3 regions of the Paenibacillus sp. IHBB 3054 genome follow, and region 2 is predicted to be linked to each of the others. Evidence: predicted binding sites of a transcription regulator. Region 2 holds the regulator's gene; each other region holds the start of a gene.
What was found. The regulator NrdR, encoded in region 2, represses ribonucleotide reductase genes. The targets are predictions, from matches to a motif close to AACACNATATATNGTGTT.

Region 1 (4,287 bases), on a different contig from region 2:
CACTGCAGCCCATGTTCACGGAAGTACTGCAGCAGATATTCCTGTGTGGCGCGGTATTCAGTGAAGACGATAACCTTTTCATTCATTTCACGGATTAGCTCCATCGTTTTCTCCGCTTTGGTATTCGTCTTGACGGTGCGGATGCTCTGCAGCAGCTCCATCATCCGCTCCCGCTTCGGAGAATCGGCTGGCAGCTTTTTGATCAGGTTCACCAGGGTGATGAATACAGCATCACGGCTGCTGCATACCTCACGCTGAAGCGTAACCAGAGAGAGCATACTGCTGAGATTGCCGCCTGCTTCCTGATATTGGTCTTTGACAAAGGCGGTAACGCCGTCATATAATACCTTCTCTTCCGGTGAGAGCGTGAGCGGAATATTGCGGACCTTGCGCTTGGTGAAGTTCACCGGGCCCTCGCCGCGGCGGTTGCGGATCATGACTTTGGACAGCTCGCCCCTCAGCTGGACTTCATTCTTCGGCTGGCGTTTGTCCACGACGAAATTAGCGGCAAAATCCCCCTGATTGCCAAGCTGCCCCGGCTTCAGCAGGGTGATCAGGTTGAACAGCTCGCCGAGGTCATTCTGTACAGGAGTGGCGGTGAGCAGCAGGCAGTACTTTTTGCGCAGCTGCTGAACGAACTGGTAGTTGGTGGACTTCTTGTTCTTCAGCTTATGGGCCTCGTCGATAATCAGCATGTCGTATTCGCTGCCGAGTAGCAGTTCTTTATGCGGATCACGTTTGGCGGTGTCCATGGAGGCGACCACAATGTCATTTCCCCAGGAATAGGACTTCTTCTGTGCTACGGCAGTAATGCCGAATTTGGCGTTCAGCTCGCGTACCCACTGCAGGACGAGCGAGGCGGGAACCAGAATCAGTACTTTGCTTACCAGTCCGCGTACCAAATATTCCTTAAGCACGAGACCGGCTTCGATCGTTTTGCCGAGTCCGACTTCGTCGGCGAGAATCGCCCGGCCCGACATTTCAAAGAGTACCTTATGAGCGGTATCAAGCTGGTGGGGAAGCGGAGACAGTCCTGACAAATGCTTCAGGCATTGCAGCTCGTCGAAGCTGGTGACAAGGCCCGATTCTTCACCCTGCACAGCAAGCCGGGATAACCTCAGGTCTCCCCAAGGCCCGCCTTTCTCCAGTCTCGACTCCAGATCATGCAGCCAGTTTCGCTCAAAGGATAGGGGAACAGGCAGCAGCGGTACGGGTGTATTGACCTCTTGCGTCAGGGAATTGCGGGATAATTGCGTCATGTTGCAGCCTCCTCCGGCGCTGTATCATATCGAACTAGCGTAGAAGTAGTATGCGCGTAAAAGAGAGAATTCATAACCTGATATGGATTGCGAAAGAGTTGTGCATATTAAAGATTCACTCACCCGCAGATGAAACTTTTAGTTTCTGATTTTATAAAAAAACGAGCAAGAGTGAGAAAAGGCGTCATGAATGCCGATTTTTCGCCACGGGGCTTCTTATATCGAAAAAGACCTCCGATACAATATGTGGTATAGTTTAAAAGCTGACGCACACAATATATTGTTACAAATGCTTGAAATATTGATTTATCAGAGCATTTGACGGTTATTTGTTATTGACAAGAGGAACTTCCTTTGCACAAGCAGGGCAGCTGGAAGTTTTTGTTGTGGGTCACAAAACGTAAGCCCACATCATGGAACGGAAGATTTACATATCATACATCCGGGAGGTTTTTCTATTGAGTACAGTGAAACGCAAGCAGCGCCTTGAGGGCCTTAGCGAGAAAATATTTTTGGACCGGTATGCGTGGAAGGATGCGGACAGCAATAATGCCAAAGTAGGCGATGTTGTTCTCGTCCTGACCAAAGACGATCCCAAATTCCCTACCAAGGAAGTTGGCGAAATTGTGGAGCGCAGCGGACGGATTGTTACCGTGAAGACACGCAGTGGTGAACTGGTGAAATCGGATGTAGAAAAGCTTACGCTTAATATAGAGAAAACTCCGGAGGAAATGTGGGACCGGCTCGCAGCCGCCATGGCTTCGGTAGAGAAAACGCCTGAGCTTCAGGAAGAATGGACAGGCAAGTTCCGCTCCATTCTCGATGACTGGAAGCTTGTACCGGGCGGCCGGATCGCCGCAGGTGCCGGTGCCAGTGAAGAGCTGACGCTGTTCAACTGTTATGTAGTACCTTCGCCTAAAGACAGCCGTGGCGGAATTATGCAGACACTGTCGGAAATGACCGAGATTATGGCCCGTGGCGGCGGCGTGGGGATTAACCTTTCTTCGCTGCGTCCCCGCCGTGCCATCGTTAGAGGTGTGAACGGATCATCCAGCGGTTCTGTCTCCTGGGGCGGGCTGTTCAGCTATACGACCGGACTGATTGAGCAGGGCGGCAGCCGCCGTGGTGCGCTGATGCTGATGATCAATGACTGGCACCCGGATGTGGTTGATTTCATTACTGTAAAGCAAACTATGGGTCAAGTGACCAATGCCAACCTTTCAGTATGCGTCAGCAACGCTTTTATGAAAGCTGTTAAAGAGGATCTCGACTGGGAGCTCGTATTCCCGGATACGACTGACCCTGATTATGATACGATTTGGGACGGAGACCTTGATAAATGGAAAGCGGACGGCCGCCGGGTCATTCCTTACCGTACAGTTAAAGCACGCGATGTGTGGCATACGATTATTGAATCAGCCTGGAAATCGGCAGAGCCGGGCGTCGTATTCATGGAATACTACAACCAAATGTCCAACAGCTGGTATTTTAATCCGATTATCTGCACCAATCCGTGCGGTGAGCAAGGACTTCCGGGCTGGGGCGTCTGCAACCTGTCCGCCGTCAACCTTTCGAAGTTCTACGATGCGGAGAATCATGATGTGGACTGGGCCGATCTGGCGACGACTACCCGTTATTCTGTTCGTTTCCTGGACAATGTCATTGACAAGACGCCGTATCATTTCCCGGAAAATGAAGCCAACCAGAAGTTGGAACGCCGCGTAGGCCTCGGAACTATGGGTCTGGCTGAGCTGATGATCAAACTGAACATCCGCTACGGCAGTCCGGAATCGCTGGAGTTTCTGGACAAGCTATACGGCTTTATGGCCCGCGAAGCGTACCTGGCCTCAGCGGAAATTGCCGGCGAGAAGGGTTCGTTCCAGGCGTTCGATACCGACAAATATCTGCAGAGCGGATTTATGAAAAACATCACCGAAGTTTATCCGGAGGTGGGTGAATCCATCCGCAAGCACGGCATGCGCAACGTTACCGTTATTACCCAGGCGCCTACAGGCAGCACCGGTACAATGGTAGGAACTTCGACTGGTATTGAGCCTTATTTTGCCTTCAAATATTTCCGTCAAAGCCGTCTCGGCTACGACGAGCAGTTCGTGCCGATTGCACAGGAATGGCTGGAAGCCCATCCGGGTGAAGAGCTGCCTGATTATTTCGTAACTTCGATGGATTTGTCGGCTAAAGATCACATCCGTGCTCAGGCTGCCATTCAGCGCTGGGTGGACAGCTCGATCTCCAAGACCGCCAACTGCCCGTCAGACTTCACCGTTGAAGAAACTGCCGAGCTGTACGAAATGGCCTTCGATCTGGGCTGCAAAGGTGTAACTATCTACCGCGACGGCAGCCGCGATGTGCAAGTGCTGGAAACCACGAAGAAGGAAGACAAGAAAGAGGCTCCGGCAGCGGAAACGGCTGCACCGGAGGCAGTAGAAGCTGCACCGGCCAGCGCGGTTGTGGCAGCAAGCCCTGCGCCACAGGCCAATGCCAATGTTGTCGACAAGCAGTACAAGAAACGCCCGCAGGTGCTGCGCGGCGCAACCTATAAGATCAACACGCCATTCGGCATGGCGTATATCACTATCAACGACCTGGATGGCATTCCGGCAGAAATCTTCCTGAATGTCGGCAAAGCAGGCTCCGACGTCTTCGCCATGGCGGAAGCGTTGGGCCGTGTCTGCTCGCTGTTCCTCCGTTACGGCGACCACGGCGAGAAGGTAGAGCTGCTGATTAAGCATCTCAAGGGCATCGGCGGCTCCGGCGCCATCGGCTTCGGCGCGAACCGCGTCGAGTCCATCGCCGACGCGGTAGCGAAGGCACTGGAAACGCATGTGCTGAACAACGCACATGACGACCATGTGCCCGCTCCGATCGCGGCAACGCTGGAGCTGGAGGATTTCAACGAAGTGCTGAACGCCGAGCTGAAATCGAGCGTACCATCTGCGGCAGTAGCGGACGACGGCCACGGCGGCCATGCCGCACACAGCCATGGGGCGGTCTCCCGCGACCTCTGCCC
Region 2 (4,287 bases):
GAACAGGTCTTAAGCTGTCTGGACGTTACTGGATGAAGCATGCTGCTGTACTGCCTGCGTTAATGTTAATTGCAATGGGAATAATGAAGCTATTATGAGGTGAGTACATGATTATGGGCTTAACCGGAGGCATTGCTTCCGGAAAAAGCACCGTGTCCGCACTGTTTGTGGAAAAGGGAGCAAGACTCGTGGACGCTGATGCCATCGCCAGAGAAGTCATGCTCCCGGGACATCCGGTGCTGGCTGCAGCTGTGCTGCATTTTGGAGAAGGAATCTTGCTGCCGGATGGAACACTGAACCGAACCAAGCTTGGGGAGATCGTTTTTCATGATCCGGAAGCCCGGCAGGTGCTGAATCAGTTGACGCATCCGGCGATTCGCCAGGAAATCAAAAACCGTATGAACACAATGGAACAAGAAGACCCGCAGCGGTTGACTATTGTAGATATCCCTCTGCTGTATGAATCGGAGCTGGACAATCTTTTTGGGCAAATTGTGGTCGTCTATGTTCCCCGGGAGGTCCAGTTGGACCGGCTGATGGAGCGCAACAAGCTGTCTATGGAGCAGGCCCAAGGAAGACTGGATGCCCAGCTGGATATTGAACTGAAGCGCAGCAGAGCGGACTATATCATCGACAACAGCGGTACTCTTGCCCAAACTGAGCAGCAGGTTGCCGTATTGTGGGACAGGCTGGGCCTATGATGAAGTGGCTGCGTAAAAAAAGAGTGCTGCTCCTGTTATTCGTTGGATTCACTGCAATCCTGTTCTTGAGTACCAACTGGATGTCCTGGTTTTATCCGATTTATTATAAAGCAGAAATTCGTGAGCACAGCATCACCTACGATATGGACCCGTTCCTTGTGGCGGCCATCATCCGGGTGGAAACGAACTATAAGACCGGCCGGGAGTCCAAAAAAGGCGCACTGGGACTCATGCAGCTGATGCCGGATACGGCGAAGTGGGCGCTTGAAAAGGCCAAGCTTCCGGATGTCTCGCTGCAACAATTGAAGAGGGAGCCATCGGCCAACATTGAGCTTGGAACCTGGTATTTGTCATCGCTTTCCCGCCAGTTTGATGGCAACCGTACCGCTGTGATCGCAGCCTATAACGCAGGCCCCGGGAAAGTGAAGAGCTGGCTGGAAAAGGGCAATTGGGACGGTACAGCGGCTTCCGTGAAGGATATCCCGTTTGGCGAGACCCGGCATTATGTGCAGCGAGTCATTTATTACTACGACCAGTACACGGAGATTTACAGCGAGTTCTAAGGGAGAATACTGTATTTGTACGAAAAAAGAAGCATTAAACAGCCTTGTGGGCCGTTTAATACTTCTTTAGGCAAGCTTATGGGGACAGGTTATTTGTATTGACCTGCCAGTGATTGCTCAGCCAGGGTTACAAGACGTTTAGTGATGTAACCACCGATCGAACCGTTTTCGTAAGAAGTTTTATTGCCTTGGTATCCATCTGGGGAGAGCGTGATACCTAGTTCTTGGGCAACTTCATATTTCAGTTGTTCCAAGGCACCGCGTGAATTTGGAGCTACCAGGTTATTGGAGCTGTTGTTTTGGCTCATTGCTGTTCACCTCCTATCGGTTGGTAACTGTATTATGTGCCGGACATGGCATATTCATAACATCAAATAAACGGTGTTTTCTGGAAATAAAATCAGCTTACTGGTAGCCGGCGTATTGCCGGACCGGAAAGCGACCATTAATGCAAAAGGAAGTGACTTAAGGCTTATGAAATGCCCTTACTGCGATCACACGAATACGAAAGTGCTTGACTCGCGTCCGGCCAACGAGAATAAGTCCATCCGGCGCAGGCGGGAATGTGAGCGCTGCAGCAAGCGGTTTACCACCTTTGAGATGATTGAAGAAACTCCGCTGATCGTGATCAAAAAAGACGGCAGCCGCGAAGAATTCAGCCGCGACAAAATCCTGCGCGGTCTTATCCGTGCCTGCGAGAAACGTCCCGTCTCCGTAGAGCGCCTGGAGTCTATTGTCTCCGAGGTGGAGAAGTCGCTGCGCGGCATCGCCTTAGCCGAAGTGGAGAGCCGTCAGATCGGCGAGCTGGTCATGGAGCAGCTTTACCCTGTCGATGAGGTCGCTTACGTCCGCTTCGCCTCCGTGTACCGCCAGTTCAAGGATATCAACATGTTTATGAAGGAACTGAAGGGACTGCTCTCTAAAAACACCGAGGAGTTTGAGGGGTTGTAGAAGCAATTTGCGCACCCCGAAAAACTTTTTTTGAAAAAGTGTTGACACCGAAGGCGATTTTTTATATTATATAGAAGTCGCCTACGGAACTTAAACATGACGAAGCGATGGGAGCTAACAGCTCAGTCCGGATTTTAGAATACATAGTTGTAGTTCTAAATCAGCCACATGGGGCCATAGCTCAGCTGGGAGAGCGCATCGCTGGCAGCGATGAGGTCAGGGGTTCGATCCCCCTTGGCTCCACCAAATTTCATATGGACTCTTAGCTCAGTTGGTAGAGCAGTAGACTCTTAATCTATTTGTCCAGGGTTCGAGCCCCTGAGAGTCCATCCTAAAGAACGGCAGAAATGCCGTTTTTTTGCTGTTTCCGGAAGCGGGAGGATGAAGCAGAAGTGGGGAACACAGATCTGTTTAAAACTACTGGTCCATTTCTTCTTAGAATAGAACGTTCATTATTTCACAAAACGTTTGTTTAATGAACAGTTGGGACAATCCATTTTTCATACCACTTGTGTCTTTCAACTTTCATATGTGAGGATTCCAAATTATATTTTCTTCACCCTCATTAATAGCTTGTTGATAATAATTAACTTTTTTTCGTAGCAACATAATTTGTTGTGTGACTTCTTGAAGGTAATCTTCTGCCAATAATTGTTGATCTCTTATGATGTTATAGCGTTCTTCCACGGTATCTGATCCCTGTTCGCATAAATCGATGTATCGTTTGATATTCTCAATTGACATACCAGTCATGCGCAGTGCTTTGACGATTTCAACATATTCCACGTCCTTTGAGGAAAAAAGACGTACATTCTGATGATTTCTTGTGATATTTGGAAATAGCTCTTTTTTAGCATAGAACCTTACAGTATGGGGAGATAACCCTGTAAAATTTGCTACCTCATTAATGGTGTACATGATATGCTCCTTTCTCTTGACTGAGAGTAACTCTCAGGTTGTATATTTATCATAACTTATAAATGCTTGATAGAGAAAGGAAAATGATTGGTGGAAAATAAGGTATGGTTTGTTACGGGAGCTTCGACTGGACTAGGGAAAGCCATAGTTTTAGAGCTAATAGCTAAAAAGTGCAAAGTAGTAGCAACATCGCGTAATCCGCTAGACATAGAACATTACCTGCCTGGCGCTCAGGAGAATGACAATCTTTTGGTTTTACCGTTAGACGTCACAAACAGTCAGCACATTAAAAGTGTTGTTGAAGCAACCAAACAAAAGTTTGGCGGAATTGATGTTCTTGTTAATAACGCAGGTTTTGCCTACTTCTCACCTGTTGAAAATGCTGATGATCAGCAAATTGAAAATATGTTTGCTGTGAATTTCTGGGGAGTCAAGCACATGATAGATCATGTGCTACCAATTATGAGAGAGCAAAAGAGCGGAACTATTTTAAATATATCTTCTCTAGGCGGTTTACGTGCATTTGCAGGTTTCGGATACTATCATGCCACTAAGTTCGCTTTAGAAGGCTTTTCCGAAAGTTTAAGTCAAGAAGTTAAGCCTCTAGGAATTAATATTTCCTTGGTAGAACCAGGGGATTTTAACACGGATTTTGCAAGCAGATCTGCAACTGAAAATGTAAATATTATAGAAGCATATCAAGCAACGGCAGGTGAAAATATCAAAAACCTTAGAGAATTATCTGGACATCAGCCGGGAGACCCTAACAAAGCTGCCAAGGTAATATATGATCTGGTGAATCGTGGTGATGTTCCTTTGCGAATTCTTTTAGGGAGTGATGCCTATCAGCGGGCAATGGAAAAGTTAACGGGTATGCAAAAATTATTTTCGACCTACCATGATATAACAATTAGCACCGATTATTAAAAGTAATGGGGGGAGTTCCTAAAGCCATGAATGGCTGGTTGGAATGCCCTCGTTTTTTGAACAGGTAGACGTGAGCGCTTGGTGTGGACACTCCGTGAACGGGACCGGTGTTCCAATCGCTGACATGAACGAGACTGTCAAACGCAATTGTAGCGCCTTCGTTTTTCCCCATTTCTAGTGGTTGCAACGAATTTTAGATATTTAGAAGATACTGCAACGGGTTCTGG
Region 3 (4,287 bases), on a different contig from region 2:
CTTCATGCACGGATTCGCGGATCTTGCCGTGCTCCATCACGTTGACAATATTCAGGGAAGCCAGATTACAGCTTACATCACGGCGGATGGTATCCTCCTGCCCGTAGTCAGCAATCTCAGTAGTCTCCTGGAGCTGGAAGATTTCGGTACAAAGGTTGGACATTTTGATCTGTCCGACATTTTTCAGGGCATGGGCCGCATTGGCGTTGCTCTTGTTCATGATATAAGGGTAGCCGGATTCCAACTGGATCATGGCAATTTTGGTCAGCATATCCCGTGCGCCCATGGCCTTCTTCTTCTTGACACGCGGATCGGCCAGCAGCTTATCGTACATGTCATCCAGATCCATATCGTCGAGATGCGTGCCATAGGCCTTGTACACAGTGTATGGGGCAAATACATGCAGCGGTTCATTGTCCTTCGCCAGCTTATAGAAGCGGTTCGGAATGATCAGCCCAATGGACAGGGTTTTGAGCCTTGTTTTCTCGTCGGCGTTAATCTTCTTGCTGTCGAGGAATTCCAGAACATCCCAGCCAAAAATGTTGTAGTAGGCTGCTCCGGAGCCTTTGCGTTGACCCATCTGATCAGCATAGGAGAAGCCGTCCTCCATGAGCTTGAGCACAGGCATGATGCCTTTGGCTGCATCCTCGACACCCTTGATCGTCTCCCCGCGCGAGCGCAGCTTGGACAGGTTAACAGCCACACCGCCTCCGATCTTCGACAGCTGCATGCAGGTATTGAGCACGTAGTTGATGGAATTGAGCGAGTCATCCATTTCGATAAGGAAACAGGAGACGAGCTCACCGCGCCGGCTCTTGCCGGCATTAAGGAAGGTAGGAGTCGCAGGCTGCAGACGCTGCTCCATCATCGAACGGGCAAGCACTCCGGCAGTATCGGCGTTGCCGCGTCCAAGGTGGAGGGCGACTGCCGCCACACGGTCCGGGTAGTGCTCCAGATATTGCTTGCGGTCATTGCTTTTTACAGCGTAGTCCATGTAGAATTTCGAAGCTGCCATATAGGATGGGAAGCTGAAGTTGTAGCTATGGGCAATCTGGTAGACTTGCTCAATTTCCTCTACGCTGTACTGCCCGTAAAAGTTCTCGTAGAAATCCTGTTCAATCATGTAATCGACCTTAGCTTTTGTATTTGCAAAAACCAGGCTCCGCCGCTCTACATCCCGCATAAATTCGGCTACTGCCTCAAGGTCTTTGTCCAGTTGAAAGAAGCCGCTCTCGTCCCGCTTCATTAACATGTTGTTCAGTTCAATATGCCGCAACCCGGCTCACCTCCTGTTTAATTCGTTCCACATCGCCAAATGTACCCGATAACTCAAATTTACCGATAACTGGCACGTTATACTGGTTTGCAATCAAGTCCGCGCTGTGCGCGAACAGCTTGCCCCAGTTCTTGTTGCCGCTGGCAGCGATGCCTTTCAGATTGGCATAATTATTCCCCAAGAAAGCAGACACCTTCTCTGGAATCTGTCCAAAGCCGGTGGTATATGTAATTAGCACATAGGGTTCGTCAATCGTCATATGCTCCTCAATCTGCACAGCCGGCAGCTTCAGCTTGCCGATGAAGCGTTTGACGTTTCCTGTTTTTGAATCGTACGCGACTAGCATGGTGTCAGTCCCCCTGTAAATATTGAAACTACTCTTAAAATTGTAAAGATTGAATTACTTAGTTTTAAATACTGAAAAATCATATTAACACTATATTTAGTGTGCGTTGTTTATTTTAATCACTATATGTTGGAAAGTCAATATTGACAAACCACCTTATTCGTTATAAATCCGTCTAGTAAGCGCTTTGCTAGAGTATCGGAATCCCATAACTTCAGGCGGTGCAAGCACTTTTCCGTTTCTGAAGAAACTGACACATTTGTAAGGGGGCTTCCCATTACCTTATTTCTGTCTTTATACGGTTCGTTGACTGAATATTGCTATAATCAATCAAAATATAGCAAGATCTGATGAAAGAATATCAATATTATTATATTTGTGTTTCGATTCGAAGTTGGATCAGATGACAAATACCCAAACAGAGGAGAACCCTAAGATGGTTACGTTATTACTAATGATTATTTATCTCGCATTTATGGGTCTGGGATTGCCAGATGCTTTACTAGGCAGCGCTTGGCCCATTATGCAACACGATATTGGTGCCACAACGGAAATGGCAGGTTATATATCGTTAATAGTCTCATTCTGTACGGTAATATCGAGTTTATTTGCCAGCAGATTGTTGCACAGATACGGTACGGGGAAGGTAACCTTGTTCAGTATACTCTCTACGACTATTGCTTTGCTTGGATTCTCTATTTCATCAGATTTCATATTTCTAATTCTACTTGCTATTCCTTTGGGCTTAGGAGCAGGTTCCGTGGACGCCGCATTGAGCAACTATGTAGCACTGCATTTCAAAGCCAAGCATATGAACTGGTTGCATTGTTTTTGGGGAATTGGAGCATTTACGGGTCCAATTATAATGTCGTTTTGGCTGAACCGTGATAACAACTGGCGTGCAGGATACGTTACAGTAGGCTTACTTCTGCTTACTATAGCAGTGATATTATTGGCTTCCTTGTCTTTATGGAAAATCTTTGAGAAGGAGAGAATAGAAAAGGGAGGCGACGAAAAGAAACTTGTCAGCAACAGGGAGGCTTTACGTATCCCAGGGGTGAAAATGTCCATGGTTACCATGCTCTGTTACAATGGATCGGAAACTGCTGCAGGCCTATGGATGGCATCTTTTTTTATAGGGAATAAAGAGGTTTCTCCTGGCACAGCAGCAGCTTTATCTTCCTTATTCTATATTGGAATCATCATTGGACGAATCATATCAGGATTTCTGTCGACCAACGTATCCAGTAAAAACCTGATAAGATATGGTGGGATCGTGGGCTGTTTTGGACTTTTGATTCTTGTTATGCCAGTCCATTATTGGATTTCTGCAGGTGCTCTATTTATTGTGGGGTTGGGCGGAGCACCAATCTATCCAAGCATTGTTCATTCAACACCGGAACGTTTTGGCAAAATAGCTTCCCCAAGTGTCATTGGTCTTGCAATGGCAAGTGCTTATACGGGTTCAACGCTAATACCATCATTGATGGGGATATTTGCAAGTCAATTGGGAATGATTATGGTTCCTGTAATACTGCTCATTCTTTTTAGCATCATGCTGGTGTCTTCTGAAATGGTTAACATAGTTTACAAGCGTAAGATTCGATAGGACAAGAGCATTTATATTTCAGTCTCCCTTAGTAATCTCAATGAACTTACTGGCCGCGGTCGTCAGCGGCATGTTGCGCATAGTCATCATGCCCACCCGGGCAGGGGGAAGCTGAACATCCAGTTGAATCTCGAAGAGAGAACCTTCCTCCAGCTCCTTGGACACGAATTCCCGGGTCACGAACGAGATGCCGAGTCCTTTGCGGGCAAACTCGATCAGCAGGCCAACGCTGCCAACCTCGAATTCAGGCTTCAGCTCATATCCGTAGCCTTGGAACAAGTCCGTAATCGCCATACGTGCGCGGCTGCTGCGGGAGAAGAGGATAATGGGATACTGAAGCAGCTCCTCAATAGAGAGCACCTTCTGGTTCAGCTCGGCATAGTGGCTGCCTGCGATGAAGCAGTCCTGCAGCTGAAGTCCCTGCCGCACCTCAAGCTGGGGATCGGTGATCGGCATGCGCACTACGCCCAGATCGACGAGGCCTTCTTTTAAATATGAAATGACCTCCGGCGTCGTTCCGTGGATCAGATGAAGCCGGATGCCAGGGTAGCGCTGGTGAAAGATTTCGATAAAAGGCAGCAGATAATGCTTGAACAGTGAATCACTGCCGCCAATCCGCAGTTCGCCGTTGTCAAGGTTTTTGAGCTCGGCCATTTTCTTCTCGGCTTGGGTGATAAGGATATGGGATTGTTCAATATAGGAGTACAAAGTGGCTCCCTCAGGTGTCAGCATGACGCCCTTGGAATTCCGGGTGAAGAGGGTAAGGCCGAAGCTGTCTTCCAGTTGCTTAATCGCATGACTGACGCTTGGCTGTGTAATGTACAGGGATTTGGCGGCTTGGGTCAGGCTTCCTGTCTTGGCTGCCCAGTAAAAAACCTTGTATAGCTCGAAATTGTTCATAGACATGGTCTATAGCTCCTGTGAAATATATTAATTACTTGTATGGTTCGTATTTGTATTATAGTGTAACCAGGAAAGATAAACCAGAGCAGAAGGAGAATGGAGATGGAGGCAACCACATTTGTTTTATTTGGAGCGACAGGGGATTTGGCCCGA

Region 1: a site for NrdR is predicted at 1,529-1,546, ahead of ACQ76X_RS10755 (adenosylcobalamin-dependent ribonucleoside-diphosphate reductase). Genes of this name have one in related genera too.
Region 3: a site for NrdR is predicted at 1,709-1,726, ahead of nrdI (class Ib ribonucleoside-diphosphate reductase assembly flavoprotein NrdI). Genes of this name have one in related genera too.

Annotation. Positions count from the first base shown of each region.
Region 1 is NZ_JBOFBG010000007.1:71,585-75,871, forward strand. It holds gene ACQ76X_RS10750 (DEAD/DEAH box helicase) at 1-1,259, opposite strand, end outside; gene ACQ76X_RS10755 (adenosylcobalamin-dependent ribonucleoside-diphosphate reductase) at 1,673-4,287, shown strand, end outside.
Region 2 is NZ_JBOFBG010000023.1:49,697-53,983, forward strand. It holds gene ACQ76X_RS22410 (manganese efflux pump) at 1-98, shown strand, start outside; gene coaE (dephospho-CoA kinase) at 108-701, shown strand; gene ACQ76X_RS22420 (lytic transglycosylase domain-containing protein) at 701-1,264, shown strand; gene ACQ76X_RS22425 (alpha/beta-type small acid-soluble spore protein) at 1,354-1,572, opposite strand; gene nrdR (transcriptional regulator NrdR) at 1,739-2,215, shown strand; tRNA gene ACQ76X_RS22435 (tRNA-Ala) at 2,386-2,461, shown strand; tRNA gene ACQ76X_RS22440 (tRNA-Lys) at 2,472-2,544, shown strand; gene ACQ76X_RS22445 (MerR family transcriptional regulator) at 2,741-3,133, opposite strand; gene ACQ76X_RS22450 (oxidoreductase) at 3,224-4,060, shown strand.
Region 3 is NZ_JBOFBG010000024.1:65,411-69,697, reverse strand. It holds gene nrdE (class 1b ribonucleoside-diphosphate reductase subunit alpha) at 1-1,276, opposite strand, end outside; gene nrdI (class Ib ribonucleoside-diphosphate reductase assembly flavoprotein NrdI) at 1,263-1,622, opposite strand; gene ACQ76X_RS22965 (MFS transporter) at 2,059-3,231, shown strand; gene ACQ76X_RS22960 (LysR family transcriptional regulator) at 3,250-4,137, opposite strand; gene zwf (glucose-6-phosphate dehydrogenase) at 4,237-4,287, shown strand, end outside.